2 regions of the Enterococcus eurekensis genome follow, and region 2 is predicted to be linked to the other one. Evidence: predicted binding sites of a transcription regulator. Region 2 holds the regulator's gene; the other holds the start of a gene.
What was found. Region 2 encodes HrcA, which represses chaperone genes, less so after heat shock. Its sites were predicted from a motif close to TTAGCACTCNNNNNNNNNGAGTGCTAA; they were not measured.
Positions count from the first base shown of each region.

Region 1 (5,975 bases), on a different contig from region 2:
TTCCTATGGTTATCGCAACTTCTATCATTTAAGAGATCGAATCTACATCATACAGGGATTAATTTTCGCCCCCACTGAAGCTTGATATGGATAACTAACAAACCATTTGAAGCTAGCAATAGCGAACCGAAGAAAAAATACCTTGTTCCCGCTGCGTCAAAAGACGAAATGTGAATTACTCTGGTTTAGTGCTTTAGCACTTAACTAGAGTTTGAAGCTTTCGAGCTGAGAGACTACAGGCTCGAAGCGGTCTCGCAGCTTTTGTCAACAAGGTGATTTTTCGCAGGGGAGCGGGAGGCTCCGCCCCTCTTTTCTAATGTCAAAAAATCGATAGAGAAACAATTTCCTCTACCGATTCTGACGATTATTTTTACTCATTTTGGGCCCATCAACACAATTTGACGAACAACCCATTAAATTCGAAGGCTCTATTTCCTTTAAAAAAAAAAGCGAAACCCCTTATTTAATAAGAGATTTCGCTATTAATTACATCATGCCGCCCATCATTCCTGGATCCATTGGAGGCATTGCTGGTGCTGCTGGTTCTGGTTTTGAAGCTACCACTGCTTCAGTTGTTAATAATAAAGCGGAGATTGACGCTGCATTTTGTAATGCTGAACGTGTTACTTTCGTTGGGTCAACGATTCCTGCTTCTAACATGTTTACCCACTCACCATTTGCCGCATTAAATCCTGTACCTAATTCTGCACGTTTCAATTGATCAACGATAACTGATCCTTCGTAACCTGCGTTTTCAGCGATTTGACGAACAGGTTCTTCTAAAGCACGTAAAACAATTTTCACACCTGTTTTAACATCGCCAGTTGCTTCAATTGCTGCAACTTTACTAATAACGTTAACCAAGGCTGTTCCACCACCAGAAACCATTCCTTCTTCAACTGCTGCACGAGTTGCATTTAACGCATCTTCAATACGTAATTTTAGTTCTTTTAGTTCGGTTTCAGTTGGTGCACCAACTTTGATGACTGCAACACCGCCAGCTAATTTCGCTAGACGTTCTTGTAATTTTTCACGATCGAAATCAGAAGTTGTTTCAGCAATGTGATTTTTAATTAATGCCACACGTGCTGCAATGGCATCGGCAGATCCTGCACCTTCAACGATTGTTGTATTGTCTTTATCGACAACGACTTTGCTAGCATGACCTAACATATCAATCGTTGCATCTTTTAATTCTAAACCTAAATCTTCCGTAATCACGGTACCACCAGTTAAAATTGCGATATCTTCTAACATCGCTTTACGACGGTCGCCGAATCCTGGAGCTTTAACCGCTACCACATTAAATGTTCCACGGATTTTGTTTAAGACTAATGTTGGCAATGCTTCGCCATCTACATCATCAGCAATGATTAATAATGGTTTTGAAGCTTGTAAAATTTGCTCTAATAAAGGTAAAATATCTTGAATATTTGAGATTTTTTTATCCGTAATTAAGATATATGGTGCTTCAAGTTCTGCTTGCATTTTATCGTTGTTGGTTACCATGTATTGTGATAAATAACCACGATCAAATTGCATCCCTTCAACGACATCTAATTCAGTTTCAATTCCTTTAGATTCTTCAATAGTAATAACGCCATCGTTGCCAACTTTTTCCATTGCATCTGCAATGTATTGACCAACTTGTTCGCTACCTGAAGAAACTGCACCAACTTGAGCAATTGAATCTTTTGAATCAACTTTTGCAGAAATTGCATGTAATTCTTCAACTGCTACTTGAGTCGCTAATTCAATCCCACGACGAATGCCTAATGGATTCGCACCAGCTGTAACGTTTTTCATTCCTTCACGAACAATTGCTTGGGTTAAAACAGTTGCGGTTGTTGTACCGTCACCGGCAATATCATTGGTTTTTGAAGCAACTTCTGAAACCAATTTTGCACCCATGTTTTCAAAATGATCTTCTAATTCGATTTCTTTTGCAATGGTCACACCATCATTGGTAATTAATGGTGAACCAAAAGATTTTTCTAAAACAACGTTACGACCTTTTGGACCTAATGTTACTTTAACTGTATCTGCTAATTTATCAACACCACGTAACATTGCGCTACGAGCATCTTCTGAAAATTTAATTTCTTTTGCCATTTTTTTCACCTCAAAAAATATTTTTTATTCAACTACTGCAATAATGTCTTTTACTGAGAAAATCATGTATTCTTTGCCTTCGTATTTCACTTCTGAACCAGCATATTTTTCAAATAAGACTGTTTCACCAACTTTTACAGGAACTGGTGCCAATTCGCCACTATCAAGTAGGCGACCTTCACCGACTGCAAGGATTGTTCCAGTCTGAGGTTTTTCTTTCGCAGATGACGCTAATACGAATCCGCTAATTGTTTGTTCTTGTTCTTGTGCCACTTCTACAAGGACACGATCACCTAATGGTCTTAACACAATAAATCCCTCCGTTAATATCTTTTGATTTTTTAGTTAGCACTCGATGTTCTCAAGTGCTAACTTACATCATTTATGATACTCATATTCGATGACTTTTGCAAGTATTTTGAGTGAATTTTTTTATAAAAGTCAAAATTGGTTAGGAATATTTTCTTTTGTCCTTTTTGACTTGTTTGTTATAATGAAATAAAAACAGGAGGTCGTTATGACATTCAAAAAATACACCATTTTTAGTTTTCTTATTTATATAGTTGCTTTCTTTGCACCTTCGTTTGCTTTTAGCATTGAACAAAGCTTAATAATCTTAACTATCGGATATATCTTAGGAGCCATTTCTTTAATTTATTTATATAAGAAACAAACAATCAAATTGCCTTTTGAAGAAGTGCGCATGTCTTGGGGACGAATTATTACCTTAGGTCTCGTCGGCATTTTCTTAGCAATTATTTTACAAAACGTGATGCTTTCAATTGAAATTTTCTTTGGTGGCCAAATGGAATCTGAAAACACTAGTAATATTATGGAACTAATTTTCCATCAACCACTAGTAATGTTAGCCGTCACAGTTGGCGGTCCAATTATGGAAGAATTACTTTTCCGTCGCGTGATTTTAGGCGGCGTGACTCGTAAGTCCAACGTCTGGATAGGTGTTCTCGTAAGTTCCTTATTATTTGCGCTTGTTCACCAAGATGGTCATCTTTTACTATATGGGGCTTTAGGTGCATTCTTTAGTTTACAATACGTTGTGACTGGTAGTATTTGGACTTCAATCATTACCCATGTCGGAATGAATTCACTGGTCGTGATTGTTAATCTAATCGTTGAAACGATGGGGATTCAAGTGCCCTAGTCTGCATCAAATTATTCAAACAAAATCAAACATCGCTGCAAAGTAACTTTTAAAAGCTACTTTGCAGCGATGTTTTTAGTTTATTCACTTCTTTGTTTATTTTACAAGTCAGAACCATTCGATGCGATGACTTGCTTGTACCAATCAAATGATTTTTTCTTCGTCCGTTTCGACATTTCCCCAGTGTCTGCACTCACTGAATCAATACAGCTCCATGTAGTATAGCCAAGTAAATCAACACCATTGATTGCACCCAATCCATTTTCGACAATAAATAAGGGTTCTTAACTGATGCAAAAAATGTTACCGAATATTTGCTCTAATAACACTGGATCCGTCGTCTGTACGCGTGATGACTCCTACGCAAAAATCAATCCACCATATGAGCTTTTAACAGCTTCCCATCATCGAATTCAATTAAATGTTACAACGATTCTAGCATAGAATAAGCCTTTGTGAGAACCCGACTAATTCTTTCGACCAATAAATAATCGCTAGAAAGACTGATTCTATCACGATCTTTCTAGCGATCATTTTCTATACAGCTGCTAAAACTTGTTCTTTCGCATGGACTAGTTTGGTTAAGAAAGCGCAGTACGGTGTTGGTATGCCATATTCTTTTCCTTTACGAGCAATGGCACCATTGATGTAATCAATCTCTGTTAAGCGATTATTAATAATTAAATCTTGGTACATTGAGGGATGATGCAAACCAATCGTTTCACGATTATAGCAAGATTTAATTTGCGCTAACACTTCTGGGATATCTAAAGGTGCATCTTCCATCGCCGCAACAGCCGCAAATTCTGAAACTATTTGTTCGACGATTTGTTCAGCTTCTTCTATCTCACCAAAATCGGCCATATTCGAATCCAAAATCGTACACAAACCATTCATCGTACCATTCACACAGCCTTTACGATAAATCGAAGATAAAATATTTTCTGAGTACTTAGCATTTAAATTTGCTTCATTCAAGACAGCGATGACCTCTTTTGCGGATTCTTTCCCATCTTTTCCTAAATTTTGTAATTCAATTGAACCATTTCCAAATAGTTTCACTTTACCTGGAGCCTCTAGACTTGCTGTCCACATCGTATTACCTAGCAAAATATTGCTTAGCAGCATATAGTTCTTAATTACATCTTCATGTCCGATGCCATTTAATAAACATAAAACTTTTGTCTCTTCACCCACCATATTTTGAATCGACTGCATCATGCCGTCCAGTTGCATTGCTTTGGTAAATAAGATAACTAAATCTGCCTGGAAATCAATATTACAGGTTGGAAATTCGTAAAGTCATTAATAACTTGACCGATTGTCACAGTAATTTGCGTAACATAGGGGTACATTAACATTCCAACTAATGCCGCACCGATTCCAACGACGATTGGCAAAGCAATGATTTCAACGGATCCTAGTTTTGATCCAATCCACATCATCATTAAAACGGCCACTGCCGCCGTTAACATGATATTAATAATGTCTCCAGTTCCTGATGCAATAAATACGCCAGCTTCATTATCGAATTTGATAACACCAGATGCGGCAAATGCTGCTCCACCAACAATCATTGTCTTGGCCGGCGCTAAATTAAATTGTTTGGCAATCAGTGCGGCTATTATTAATGGTGTCGCCACCTGAAAGATCAACGCCGCATTGATAATCATATTGATAATGGTTATATGTGCAAAATATTTTAAAATTGCTCCAATAACAGCATTAGGAATTAAAGCAATAATCGTCCCTTGTGCTGTTCCAGCTAATAATTTGTTAAAAAAGATTTTCGGTGTCATTGCCCCGTCGATTTCAATTGTCATTTCCATCACTCCATTTGTCGGTTTTAAAAAAATACGTATCAAGAAAAAATTGAGAGAAATTTCACTTGTATGAATAAAAAAATAAGATTGAAATGTCTCTTCATCAAAAAATCCTAGATGAATCGATAGCTAGTCGTCACCGGCCTTCTTATTTTCTAAAAATAAAAAGTGAAAAAAATCACATATGTTGAAAAAAAATAATTTCTTGTTGCTCTTGTTCTCGACACCCATAATTTAACGCGAATCTAAACATAAGACAATTTGTTATTTTTAATACCCCTATAAATATTTTTTATACTCATTTAAGAAGTGATTATATAGCCTTTAATTGACCCCTTTCTTCTTTTAAAAACTTATTTATAACCATTTTTTAATTTTTAGAATTAAAAATATTGTTATTTTAAGTCAAAAAAAAAGACTTTTTCTTTCTCGAAAAAGTCTTTCTCATTTCTTTTAATTCCATTTTTTGTATCTTTACTCATCCATCACACCATATAAAAATAGATGGATACTTTTTAACAATTCTTCTTCTTTATCAGTTGTTTCTAAATAGGTCGAGATGACAACAAATAACTGACCGACAATCCAGTCTAAACTTTCATTTACCCTTTTTATTTCAGGACTCTGCGAAAAAACATCTATAAAAGGCTGCTTATAGGATATTTTCCATAACATAAAAATCTTATATGATATTTCTTCTGATAGCATTTGCCGAATATCTCTTAACATTAGAATTAGGTTTACGGGATGCTTTCTTTGTAAAAACAAGGCCATTTCACCAATTTTCTCTTCTAAAGTCAGATTTTCTTTAGCTGAAAGGTCCCGCAAACTGCGCTCGACTTCTCGAGACAAGCGTACCATCACATTGAAATAAATTT
Region 1 is NZ_JBHSGT010000065.1:370-6,344, reverse strand. Features, by position in the region: partial or broken gene ACFO3L_RS11010 (transposase) at 1-85, shown strand, start outside; gene groL (chaperonin GroEL) at 487-2,112, opposite strand; gene groES (co-chaperone GroES) at 2,137-2,421, opposite strand; gene ACFO3L_RS10995 (CPBP family intramembrane glutamic endopeptidase) at 2,630-3,274, shown strand; partial or broken gene ACFO3L_RS10990 (6-phospho-beta-glucosidase) at 3,376-3,558, opposite strand; gene ACFO3L_RS10985 (hypothetical protein) at 3,566-3,718, shown strand; partial or broken gene ACFO3L_RS10980 (2-dehydropantoate 2-reductase) at 3,812-4,543, opposite strand; gene ACFO3L_RS10975 (PTS sugar transporter subunit IIC) at 4,531-5,073, opposite strand; gene ACFO3L_RS10970 (TetR/AcrR family transcriptional regulator) at 5,572-5,975, opposite strand, start outside.
Region 1: the regulator HrcA is predicted to act here: its motif matches at 2,458-2,484, upstream of groES (co-chaperone GroES).

Region 2 (7,963 bases):
GTTCCAAAAATACTTAATAATTTAAAGGGGTGCGTTATGGAATTCATTTACAAAGGCAAAACAAAAGATGTTTATCAAAAAGAAGATGGCAATATCCGGTTATTCTTTAAGGATGAAATGACTGGAAAAGATGGTGTTTTTGATCCAGGTGAAAATCAAATTGGTTTAACGGTTGAAGGCTCTGGAAAATCAGGTTTAACCGTTAGTAAACATTTCTTTGAACTACTGAATGAAGCAGGAATCGCTACCCACTTCCTAGCGGCGGATTTAGAAGAGAAAACAATGGATGTTACAAAAGCTTCTGTTTTTGGTAAAGGGCTAGAAGTTATTTGTCGCTACAAAGCAGTAGGAAGTTTCATTCGTCGTTATGGAGATTATATTGAATCGGCTGCCGATTTACCAGGTTATGTCGAAATTACGATTAAAGATGATGAGCGCCAAGATCCATTTATTAATGAAGATGCTTTAGTTTTGTTAGGTATTTTAGAAGCAGGCGAATATGCGATTATTAAAGAGCAAACGAAGCGAATCAGTGATCTAATTAAAGCGGAGCTCGCAACAAAAGGCTTAACACTCTACGATATTAAATTGGAGTTTGGTCGCGGTGAAAAAGCGGGCGAGATTATTTTAATTGATGAATTGTCTGGTGGAAACATGCGTGTCTTCAAAGGCCAAGAATCTGTCTATCCGTTAGATTTAGAAAAATACTTGCTTAATTAAAAATATTGTGGAGTCAGCTATCCTAGTGATAGTGACTCCTTTTTGTTAGTTTACTTTAGGATAATTGAAAAGCCTCGTTTGAGACATGACTTCATTTAGAAATATAAAGTAAAATTATGCTATAATAGGGAGAAATCTTGACACTGTCAAATAGTTATTGAGGAGTTTTTTTACATTGAAAGAAATCAAAAATAATCTCCGTAGAAGTACTTCTGCGTATATCCATATCCCTTTTTGTGAGCATATCTGCTACTATTGCGATTTTAATAAAGTTTTTTTAGAAGGCCAACCGGTCGACGAATACATTGAGGCCTTATTAAAGGAAATTCAGCTTACTTTAGAACAATATCCAACTGATGTTTCCGAAACCATTTATATTGGTGGTGGGACACCGACGTCTTTGTCAGCTAAACAATTGGACGTTTTACTCACAGGTGTCCATCGCTTGTTACCGACTTCGACGACTAAAGAATTAACAGTTGAAGCTAATCCAGGCGACTTAACTAGTGAGAAGCTAGATATCTTAAAATCTCATGGAGTGAATCGTTTATCAATGGGTGTTCAGACATTCGATGATCGTTTGCTAAAAAAAATTGGTCGCAAACATTCAGCACAAGATGTTTATGATACGATTCGTCTGCTTGAAAAAAAGCAGTTTGATAATGTTAGCATTGATTTGATTTATGCTTTACCGGGCCAAACAATTGAAAGTTTTCGCGATACGTTAAATCAAGCATTAGCGTTTGGCTTACCGCATTATTCGATGTATTCGCTCATCTTAGAAAATAAGACGATGTTTATGAATTGGGTGCGCCAAGGTCGTTTGGAATTACCCAGTCAAGAAAGTGAAACACAAATGTTTGCCGAAGCGATGGAGGCGATGGAAAAAGCCGGCCATCATCAATATGAAATTAGTAATTTTGCAACGCCTGGGAAAGAATCGATGCATAATTTAGTTTATTGGAATAATGAAAATTATTTTGGTTTTGGTGCGGGAGCGAGTGGTTACCTCGGTAATCAACGTTATAAAAATGTCGGACCGATTCAACATTACTTAAAACCGTTGAGATCAAACCAACGGCCAATCATTGAAACGGAAGAGCTAACGTTAAAAAATCAAATTGAAGAAGAAATGTTTTTAGGATTACGGAAGATCGAAGGTGTTTCATTGGCTAATTTTAAAGAAAAATTTAAGAAAGAATTGACTGATGTTTATCAAATGATATTACCTGAATTAGAAGAAAAAGGACTGGCAATAATCGATGAAAACCGCTTAAGGTTAACGTCTAAGGGGTTATTCATCGGCAATGATGTTTTTGAAAAATTCTTACTTGAAAAAGAATAACGACCGTGTTAGCACTTGATTCGATTGAGTGCTAATTTTTTTATCGAAATCCTTGACAAACAATGAGAATGTGGTATATTTATAATCGTATTAGCACTTATGATAAAAGAGTGCTAATAAGGGGTGAGAAAAATTTGTTAACTGAGAGACAAGGTGAGATTCTACGATTAATCATTCAAAATTATACGACGACGGGGCAACCAGTCGGATCGAAAACGTTGATGGAAGCTGGCATTGCTGCAAGCTCAGCAACAATTCGTAATGAAATGAAGTTACTGGAAGAACATGACTTACTAGCTAAAACGCATTCTTCATCCGGTCGTGTACCATCTATGAAAGGTTATCGTTATTATGTTGATCATTTGTTGCAACCAGTTGAAGTTAACCCCGAAGAAGTGCGCTCAATTCGTCAAGGGTTAGGTAAGGAATTTCACGAGATTAATGAAATCATCCAACAATCTGCAACGATTCTATCAAATTTGACTAGTTACACGGCGCTTTCTTTAGGACCTGACGTCAACGAACGACGATTAACGAGTTTTAAAATGGTTCCGCTCAATCACCGGCAAGTGGTTGCAATTATTGTGACAGACAAAGGAAACGTCGAAAATCAAGTCTTTACCTTACCAAAGAATATTCGAAGTGAAGAATTAGCTATTATGGTCCGGATTATCAATGATCGTTTAATTGGTGAACCACTGATTACGGTTTATCACCGTTTACGGACAGAAATCCCAATGATTCTCCACAAGTATTTCCAAACAACGGATGGCATTCTCGAATTGTTTGAGAGTATGCTTAATCATTTGTTTGAAGAACGAATCTATGTTGGCGGTCGTATGAATTTACTTGATTTTGAACCAAATCAAGATAAACTTCAATTTAAGTCAATGTATTCGTTTATGAAAAATCCTGAAGAATTAACGCAATTGTTAGCGCCGCGTGATTCTTTAATCCGAATTAAAATTGGTTCCGAACTTGGCAACGACTTATTACAGAACATGAGCTTGATTCAAGGAAGTTATGCGATTCAAGGACATGGACATGGGACGATTGCTTTATTAGGACCATCGAATATGCCTTATTCGAAAATGTTTGGATTGGTCGATTTATTTCGACGAGAATTATCTGTTAAATTGGCTGACTACTATCGTGAACTAGACTCGGGTAGTGAGTCCTAATATAAGTTTTATTTAAGAAGGGATGTTCGTTAATTGTCAGAAGAAAAAGAATTAGAAATCGCTGAAGAACAAAATGCGGAAGAAACTGTTGACAATCAAGCGGTTGAAGAAGTTGAGACAGAAGAAGTAGTTGAACTTTCGGAAGTTGATGAATTAAAAATCAAATTAGATGAAATGGAAGACAAGTTTTTACGTGTTTCTGCTGAGATGGCTAATGTCGTGCAACGTAATCGAAACGAGCGTGAATTGTTGCAACGTTACCGTTCGCAAGATTTAGGTAAGAAATTATTACCTGCTATTGATAATTTAGAACGTGCAATGGCAACAGAAGCAACGGATGAGCAAAGCATCGGACTAAAAAAAGGCGTTGAAATGGTCTTAGAAAGTTTACGTTTTGCATTGAAAGAAGAAGGGATTGAAGAAATTCTTGCTAAAGGTGAGGCTTTTGATCCGAATGTTCATCAAGCGGTTCAAACGATTCCTGCTAGTGAAGGTGTCGAACCTGATACCGTAGTAGAAGTGTTGCAAAAAGGGTATAAACTACATGATCGCGTTTTACGTGCAAGCATGGTCATTGTAGCTCAATAAAAATAAAAAATCGAATCGAAAAATAAAGGAGATCATTCATTATGAGTAAAATTATTGGAATTGACTTAGGTACTACAAACTCTGCTGTTTCTGTTTTAGAAGGTGGAGAAGCGAAAATTATTACAAACCCAGAAGGAAATCGTACAACACCATCTGTTGTTTCATTTAAAAATGGCGAAATTCAAGTTGGTGAAGTAGCGAAACGTCAAGCAGTGACAAATCCGCATACAATTTCATCAATTAAACGTCATATCGGTGAAGCTGGATTCAACGTTGAAGCAGAAGGTAAAACATATACACCTCAAGAAGTTTCAGCGATGATTTTACAATACTTAAAAGGTTTTGCTGAAGACTATTTAGGTGAAAAAGTTGAAAAAGCGGTTATTACAGTTCCTGCATACTTTAACGATGCACAACGTCAAGCAACAAAAGATGCTGGTCGTATTGCTGGTTTAGAAGTAGAACGTATCGTTAACGAACCAACAGCCGCAGCTTTAGCGTATGGTTTAGATAAAACAGATCGTGAAGAAAAAATCTTAGTATTTGACCTTGGTGGTGGTACATTTGACGTTTCAATTCTTGAATTAGGCGATGGCGTGTTTGACGTATTATCAACAGCCGGCGATAACCATTTAGGTGGGGATGACTTTGATAACAAAATCATTGACTACATGGTAGCTGAATTCAAAAAAGAAAACGGTATTGATTTATCAGCAGATAAAATGGCTGTTCAACGTCTAAAAGACGCTGCAGAAAAAGCGAAAAAAGATTTATCAGGTGTAACAAGTACACAAATTAGCTTACCATTTATTACTGCAGGTGCAGCAGGTCCATTGCACTTAGAAATGAACTTAACTCGTGCAAAATTTGATGAATTAACAGCTGACTTAGTTGAACGTACAAAAATTCCAGTTCGTCAAGCCTTAAAAGATGCTGGCGTATCACAATCTGAAATTGATGAAGTTATTTTAGTTGGTGGTTCAACTCGTATTCCTTCAGTAGTTGAAGCAGTTCGTAAAGAAACTGGTAAAGAACCAAACAAATCAGTTAATCCGGATGAAGTTGTGGCAATGGGTGCCGCAATCCAAGGTGGCGTAATCAGTGGTGATGTGAAAGACGTTGTATTATTAGACGTAACACCATTATCATTAGGTATCGAAACAATGGGTAGCGTGTTTACAAAATTAATTGACCGTAATACAACAATCCCAACAAGTAAATCACAAGTATTCTCAACAGCAGCAGATAACCAACCAGCAGTAGATATCCATGTATTACAAGGTGAGCGTCCAATGGCTTCAGACAACAAAACATTAGGTCGTTTCCAATTAACAGATATTCCTGCAGCACCACGTGGTATTCCTCAAATCGAAGTAACGTTTGATATCGATAAAAACGGTATTGTTAACGTATCAGCAAAAGATTTAGGAACTCAAAAAGAACAAACAATTACAATCAAATCTTCTTCAGGTCTATCAGATGAAGAAATCGATCGTATGATTAAAGATGCTGAAGCAAACGCAGAAGCAGATAAAGCACGTAAAGAAGAAGTTGATTTACGTAACGATGTTGATTCATTATTATTCACAGTTGATAACACACTTAAAGAATTAGAAGGCAAAGTGGATGCTGATGAAGTTAAGAAAGCAGAAGAAGCTCGCGACGAATTAAAAGCAGCTGTTGAAGCAGACAACATCGAAGAAATGAAAACAAAACGTGATGCGTTGAATGAAATTGTTCAAAATTTAACGGTTAAATTATACGAACAAGCCGCTCAACAACAAGCACAACAAGATCCAGATGCTGCTCAAGGTGGCGCAGATGATATCGTTGATGCTGATTTCGAAGAAGTAGATAACGACTAATTGCGTTATTTTGAAAAAGCCAAAGCCAACGAACTTTGGCTTTTTCTATTGAGACTTTTTAAGCCTTTCATTAGAATGGTGAAAAGGGTGTTTCTTCCAGTCTTTTTGTGATAGAATACGAAAGACTGAAATGCTTATAAAGTGGGGGAAGTAAATGGCAACAAAAAGAGATTATTATGAAGTCCTTGGTGTTCAAAAAGGTGCTTCTGATGACGAAATTAAAAAAGCGTATCGCAAGCTTTCTAAAAAATTCCATCCAGATATCAATAAAGAAGCGGATGCAGATGTGAAATTTAAAGAAGTTGCTGAAGCGTATGAAATTTTAAGTGATCCACAAAAACGGGCAGCGTATGACCAATATGGCCATGCAGGTACCGATCCGAACTTTGGTGGTGGAGCAGGCGGCTTTGGCGGCTTCTCTGGTGCTGGTGGGTTTGGTGGATTTGAAGATATTTTTGAATCATTCTTTGGTGGTGGCGGTCGAAGTGTTAATCCGAATGCCCCTCGTCAAGGTGATGACCTACAATACTCAGTGAATTTAACGTTTGAAGAAGCCATTTTTGGTGCGGAAAAAAATGTTCAATATAAACGTGAAGAAACTTGTCATACGTGTCATGGAAATGGTGCGAAACCTGGAACAGAGCCAACAACTTGTCACAAGTGTCATGGTGCGGGGACAGTTAATGTCGAACGTCAAACACCGCTTGGTCGTGTAATGAGTCGCCAGACGTGTGATGTTTGTCGAGGAACAGGGAAAGAAATTAAAGAGCCTTGTCCGACTTGTCATGGTAGTGGTCATGAAAAGAATACGCATAGTGTGAAAGTGAACGTACCAGCTGGTGTTGAAAATGGGCAACAGATGCGTTTAGCAGGTCAAGGTGAAGCGGGAACAAATGGTGGTCCTTACGGTGATTTATACGTTGTCTTTTATGTAGAAGAAAGTGATATCTTTGATCGTGACGGTGGCGAAATTTATTATGAATTGCCATTAAACTTTGTTCAAGCAGCGTTGGGTGATGAAATTAACGTACCAACGGTTCATGGAGATGTGAAGTTAAAAATTCCAGCGGGTACCCAAACAGGTACAAAATTCCGCCTGCGTGGAAAAGGTGCACCTCGCTTACGTGGTGGCGGCAACGGCGACCAACAAGTAACCGTTAAAGTTATGACACCAAGAAACTTAAGTGAAGAGCAAAAAGATGCTTTACGAAATTATGCAAAAGTTAGCGGACATGAGACAAATGAGCAGTATAGTGAAGGTTTCTTTGATAAAGTTAAAGATGCTTTTGGTGGTAGTAAGAAAAAATAAATCAATAAAACAAAACGTTCAGCAATCTTTTTAGATTGTTGGGCGTTTTACTTTTATAGAAAAACCGTCCAGTTAATTCTGGACGGTTACTTTCGGTTGTATAATATTTGGTTTTGATGAAAGAAAATCTCATAGAGATTTTCTTTCATCACTTTTTTAATTTTGACGATAAAAAGAGGCCTCAAACTGATAAAATGTAGTCGACTAAAACAAAAACAAAACAGGAGTGAAGTGTCTTGGACAATAATACTAGAAAAATGCTTGGATTAACAGATGAAAATATTACTTTCCCAGAAGATTGGCTGAATGATGCGGAAATAAAAGGAGTTACTGCTCAATTAATGGAGTTTTTACTTATAAGCTGACTCATTGTGAGAAATGCGGGAGAAAAAATCAAGGTGAACTCGTTAAGAATCGAACAAAAACCACCCGTAGGCAAATGGCTTTATTCCGTAACATGTTAATCTATTTAGAGCTGAAACGTTCACGGTTTCTTTGTCGTAATTGTGGATATACCTTTAATAGATCGCACCTACATCATTCAAGGATTAATTTTCGACCCACTGAAGCTTGATATGATAATTAGCAAACAATTTGAAGACAGCGCTAGCGAACCAAAGGAAAATACCTTGTGCCAGCTGCGTCAAAAGGCGAAATGTGAATTACTCTGGTTTAGTGCTTTAGCACTTAACTAGAGTTTGAAGCTATCAAGCTGTCACGCAGAGCTTGATATTGTATCCGTAACTCACTAGGTTCGAACGGCTCCAATAACTACAGTCACTATTCGCTCATTTCATACCGTTTCGAAGCGGTCTCGCAGTTTTCGCAAACAATGAGATTTTTCGCAGGGGAGTGGGAGGCGCGTCCCCTCTTTTCTAATGTCAAAAAATCGATAGAGAAACAAATTCTCTACCGATTTTGACGATTATTTTTACTCATTTTGGGCCCATCAACA
Region 2 is NZ_JBHSGT010000037.1:37,931-45,893, forward strand. Features, by position in the region: gene ACFO3L_RS05475 (phosphoribosylaminoimidazolesuccinocarboxamide synthase) at 37-720, shown strand; gene hemW (radical SAM family heme chaperone HemW) at 896-2,065, shown strand; gene hrcA (heat-inducible transcriptional repressor HrcA) at 2,200-3,246, shown strand; gene grpE (nucleotide exchange factor GrpE) at 3,280-3,834, shown strand; gene dnaK (molecular chaperone DnaK) at 3,876-5,699, shown strand; gene dnaJ (molecular chaperone DnaJ) at 5,854-7,008, shown strand; gene ACFO3L_RS05505 (hypothetical protein) at 7,245-7,373, shown strand.